Regions from separate parts of the Streptomyces sp. R33 genome, predicted to be linked through region 2. Evidence: predicted binding sites of a transcription regulator. Region 2 holds the regulator's gene; the other holds the start of a gene.
The links. Region 2 encodes HspR, which represses chaperone genes until heat shock. Its sites were predicted from a motif close to TTGAGNNNNNNNNNCTCAA; they were not measured.
Positions count from the first base shown of each region.

Region 1: lon (endopeptidase La) is a predicted target of HspR. The motif match lies at 1,545-1,563, and genes of this name have one in related genera.

Region 1 covers NZ_CP165727.1:3,250,440-3,252,825, reverse strand. Annotated here, with positions in the region: partial or broken gene AB5J51_RS14605 (sulfurtransferase) at 1-525, shown strand, start outside; gene AB5J51_RS14600 (DinB family protein) at 517-1,059, shown strand; gene AB5J51_RS14595 (hypothetical protein) at 1,239-1,382, opposite strand; gene lon (endopeptidase La) at 1,586-2,386, shown strand, end outside.
Region 2 covers NZ_CP165727.1:4,274,131-4,276,516, reverse strand. Annotated here, with positions in the region: gene dnaJ (molecular chaperone DnaJ) at 1-750, shown strand, start outside; gene AB5J51_RS19510 (heat shock protein transcriptional repressor HspR) at 752-1,222, shown strand; gene AB5J51_RS19505 (helix-turn-helix transcriptional regulator) at 1,289-2,302, opposite strand.

The DNA.
Region 1 (2,386 bases), 1.0 Mb from region 2:
CTGCAGGCCATGGGCTTCGACCGGGTCGCCGTCCTGGACGGCGGGCTGCCCGCCTGGACCGCCGCCGGGCTGCCCGTGGAAGCGTGCGGTCCGGCGTACGAGGGCCCGCGCGGCTCGTTCACGGCCCGGCCGCGGACGGGGCTGCTGGTGGACGCCGATGCGGTCGGGGCGGCCCTCGCCGATCCGGCCGCGGTCGTACTGGACGCCCGTACGCGCGAACGCTTCACTGGCACCGCCCCGGAACCGCGGGCGGGGCTGCGCGGGGGCCACATGCCGGGCGCGGTGAACCTGCCGTTCGGGGACCTCCAGCGTGGCGGCGGCCTGATGCGGCCCGCCGGGGAACTCCGCGAGGCCTTCGCCGCGTTGACCGGCGACCGGGAGCGGCTGTACTTCAGCTGCGGCTCGGGAGTGACGGCGTGCGTCCTGGCCCTCGGGGCCACGCTGGCCGGCTACTCCTCCCTGGCGGTGTACGACGGCTCGTGGACGGACTGGGCGATGCGCCCGGAGCGGCCTGCGGTGACGGGCCGGCGGGGGCAGCTCTTCGGAGCCTCGGAGGACCGCTTCACAGGACCCGCGACGGGCGACGAGCGGTTCCTGCTCACGGACGTCCTGGCGGCGCAGCGCGCGACGCTGGAGCTGAAGTGCGCCGGCCTCGAGGCGGAGCCCCTGGCCCGCCGCTCCGTGGAGCCGTCCACGCTCTCGCTGCTCGGCCTGGTCCGGCACCTCGCGGACGTGGAGCGCCGCTGGTTCCGCCTGGTCCTGGCGGGGCAGGAGGCGCCGGCCCTGTTCTCGTCGGAGGCGGACCCGGACGGCGACTTCGACGGTGCGGCGTCCGGGCCGGGGGCCGTCGCTGCGGCGTGGGAGGCCTGGCGGGAGGAGGTGGCGTTCGCGGAGTCGTTCACGGCCGCCGCGCCCGACCTGGACGTGGAGGCCGAGGACGAGTGGCGCGGGAAGGTGTCGCTGCGCTGGGTGCTGATCCACATGATCGAGGAGTACGCCCGCCACAACGGCCACGCTGACCTGCTGCGCGAGCGGATCGACGGAGCGATCGGCGTCTGAATCCGGTGCGTCCGGTGGAGGGGGCTGGGGGCTGGGGGGCTACCCCCACCCCGAGGCCGGGTACGGCCCCCACCGGCAGCGGCCCGGCTGCGCACCAGAGTGGTTCGCATGCCTTCCCACATCACGTCATTCCGCTTCAGCCGGACGGTGGTTGTCGCCCTCGCCGCCGGACTGCTGCTCTACGGCTGCTCCTTCGAGGACACCGGGAAGAAGACGGCGACCGCCGACGCCACGGTCGCCGAGCCCGTCACGTCGGTCGACGTGAAGGACGCGCGGCGCGGCTCCATCGAGGTGGCCCCCGGCACCGGCCCGGGGGTCACCATCCACCGACGCCCGCCTGGCCTTCGCGAAGCCCCCGACGTCGGTGACGGCGAAAACCCCCGCGGGCCGAGCGGCGCTGCGCGCCCTCCGGGTGCAGCCGCCGTCGGAATCCGTGTTCGCCGGAGGCGAACGGGGGTTGGGGAACATTGGGGGGCGCACATGCATTGAGTCGGCATAGCTCAACTTCACTGCCGGAGGGAAGATCATGGCTTCGACGTCCGTAACGCTCACTCTGCCCGTGCTGCCGCTCGACGACGAGGTCGTGCTGCCTGGGATGGTCGTTCCGCTGGACCTGTCCGACGCCGAGGTACGGGGGGCCGTCGAGGCCGCCCAGGCGGCGGTCCGGAGCGGGAAGCCCCGGGTGCTGCTCGTGCCGCGGGTCGACGGGAAGTACGCCGGCACCGGTGTGCTCGGGACCGTCGAGCAGGTGGGGCGGCTCTCCGACGGGGACCCCGGGGCGCTCATCCGCGGAGTCGGCCGCGTCAGGATCGGGGCCGGGACCACCGGGCCCGGGGCGGCGCTCTGGGTCGAGGGCGAGAGCGTCGACGAGAGGCTGGCCGATCCGCTGCCCGGGTCCGTCACCGAGCTCGTCAAGGAGTACAAGGCGCTCGCCACCAGCTGGCTCAAGAAGCGCGGGGCCTGGCAGGTCGTCGACCGGGTCCAGCAGATCGAGGGGGTGTCCGCGCTCGCGGACAACTCCGGGTACTCGCCCTTCCTGACCGTGGCCCAGAAGGTCGAACTGCTCGAGACCGCCGACCCCGTGGCACGCCTCAAGCTGGCCGTCTCCTGGCTCCGCGACCACCTCGCCGAGCAGGACGTCGCCGAGTCCATCGCCAAGGACGTCCAGGACGGCGTCGAGAAGCAGCAGCGCGAGTTCCTGTTGCGCCGCCAGCTGGAAGCCGTGCGCAAGGAACTGCGCGAGCTGAACGGGGAGAAGGACGGAGAGGAGTCCGACGACTACCGGGCGCGCGTCGAGGGCGCCGACCTCCCCGAGAAGGTGCGGGAG
Region 2 (2,386 bases):
GACATCGAGTCGGAGGTCACCCTCTCCTTCGAGGAGGCGGTGGACGGGGCCACGGTCCCGCTCCGGATGTCCTCCCAGGCGCCCTGCAAGGCCTGTTCGGGCACCGGCGACAAGAACGGCACGCCGCGCGTGTGCCCGACCTGCGTCGGCACCGGCCAGGTCTCGCGGGGCAGCGGCGGCGGCTTCTCGCTGACCGACCCCTGCGCGGACTGCAAGGGCCGCGGCCTGATCGCGGAGACCCCCTGCGACGTCTGCAAGGGCAGCGGGCGGGCCAAGTCCTCCCGCACCATGCAGGTCCGGATCCCGGCCGGCGTGTCCGACAGCCAGCGGATCCGGCTGCGCGGCAAGGGCGCTCCGGGCGAGCGCGGCGGTCCCGCCGGCGACCTCTACGTCGTCGTCCATGTGGACAGCCACCCGGTGTTCGGCCGCAAGGACGACAACCTGACCGTCACCGTCCCGGTGACGATCGCCGAGGCCGCCCTGGGCGCCGACATCAAGGTCCCGACCTTGAACGGCCCCCCGGTGACGCTGAAGCTCCCGCCGGGCACCCCCAGCGGGCGCACGATGCGGGCCCGCGGCAAGGGAGCCGTCCGCAAGGACGGCACCCGCGGGGACCTGCTGGTGACGGTGGAGGTCTCCGTTCCGGCCTCGCTGTCGGACAAGGCCCGCGAGGCGCTGGAGATGTACCGCGACGCGACGGAGTCGGAGGACCCGCGCGCCGTGCTGTTCGAGTCCGCGAAGGGAGCATGACATGGACGGCCGCCGACGACCGCCGCGGTTCGGCAGCGGGGCGTACGAACTGACCGACGAGACCCCGGTCTACGTGATCTCGGTGGCCGCCCAGCTCTCGGGCCTGCATCCGCAGACCCTGCGCCAGTACGACCGCCTCGGCCTGGTCTCCCCGGACCGGACGGCCGGCCGCGGCCGGCGCTACTCGGCCCGCGACATCGAACTGCTCCGCACGGTGCAGACGCTGTCCCAGGACGAGGGCATCAACCTGGCCGGCATCAAGCGGATCATCGAGCTGGAGAACCAGGTCGCGGCGCTCCAGCAGCGCGTGGCCGAGCTCTCGGCGGCGGTGGACGGCGCGGCGGCCGTGCTCCAGCAGCGCGAGGCCCAGGTGCACGCCTCGTACCGGCGGGATCTGGTCAAGTACCAGCCGCCGGTGGCGGGCAACGCCCTGGTCGTCTGGCGCCCGGCGCCGAAGCGCCAGGGCGACTGACCAGCGAGCGAACGCACAGGCCCCGCCCGGGAACCCCGGGCGGGGCCTGATGCGTTCCGGTGCGTTTCAGTCGCCCTCGTCCTCGAGGATCCCGGAGCGGGCGATGAGGAAGCCGAGTTGGGCGCGGCTGCCGCTGCCGAGGGTGCTGGCGAGCTTCGCGATGTGCGCGCGGCAGGTCCGTACGTTCATGCCCAGCCGGCGGGCGATGGCCTCGTCGACGTGGCCCTCGATGAGGAGCTGTGCGATGGTGCGCTGCACGCCCGAGATGCCCCCGCGGGTGTGCTGGTACGTTACTTCCTCCTGGAGGGGCACGGCGCGGTGCCACAGCTGCTCGAAGACCTTGATGAGGTAGTCGACCAGCCCGGGGTGGCGCAGCTCCAGGGCGACCTGGCGGTCGTCGCTGGCCGGGATGAAGGCGACGGTCCGGTCGAAGATGATGAGGCGCTCGAAGAGCTCCTCCAGCGTGCGCACCTCGACCTTGCCGGCCTTGAGGAGGTCGACGTACGCGAGCGTGCCGCGGCTGTGCCGGACGGTGTGCTGGTAGAGGGTCCGGATCCGGACACCGCGGTCGGTCAGCGGCTGGTCGCGCTCAAGGGCCTCCGTGAGCTCGAGGCTGGGGCGGGCGCCGCCGGGCTGGATGGTCAGCATCTCGGTGTGGCATTCGGCGGTGGCGAGGTTGAGGGCCGCGTTGATGGGGTCGAAGCCTTCGAGCACGGTGATGGCATGGGTGCTTGCCGGATTCTGCGCACTGATGGCGAGAAACGGCTCGAAAGCCTCGGACAGTTCGAGAGAATCCCGGCGTCTGTCGCGGATCTCCCGTTCGATCGGATGCAGCCGCTGTGCGAGTGCCACCGCCGGTGGAACCGGACGGAGCGAATTGGCGTCATCAGGATCTGGCTGCAACAGCGCCAGATCGAGCAGGCAGGGTGCCGTTTTGACATCCCCACGTGCGATACGTCCGGTCCTCAGCGCGCTCGTGTAGAGCCGTGCCCCCTCGCTGCACAGCTCCGTGACCGAGTGGGGATGTGTCGCTTTTGTTCTGTTTATGGTCAAATCTCCACCCCCCAGGGTCCTGAACATGCAAGAACATGATGCATCGTCCCTGTGGCAGTGATGTGCCTGAATGAGCCATCGTCTGACAGGCGGGGGAGAGGATTTCATCAA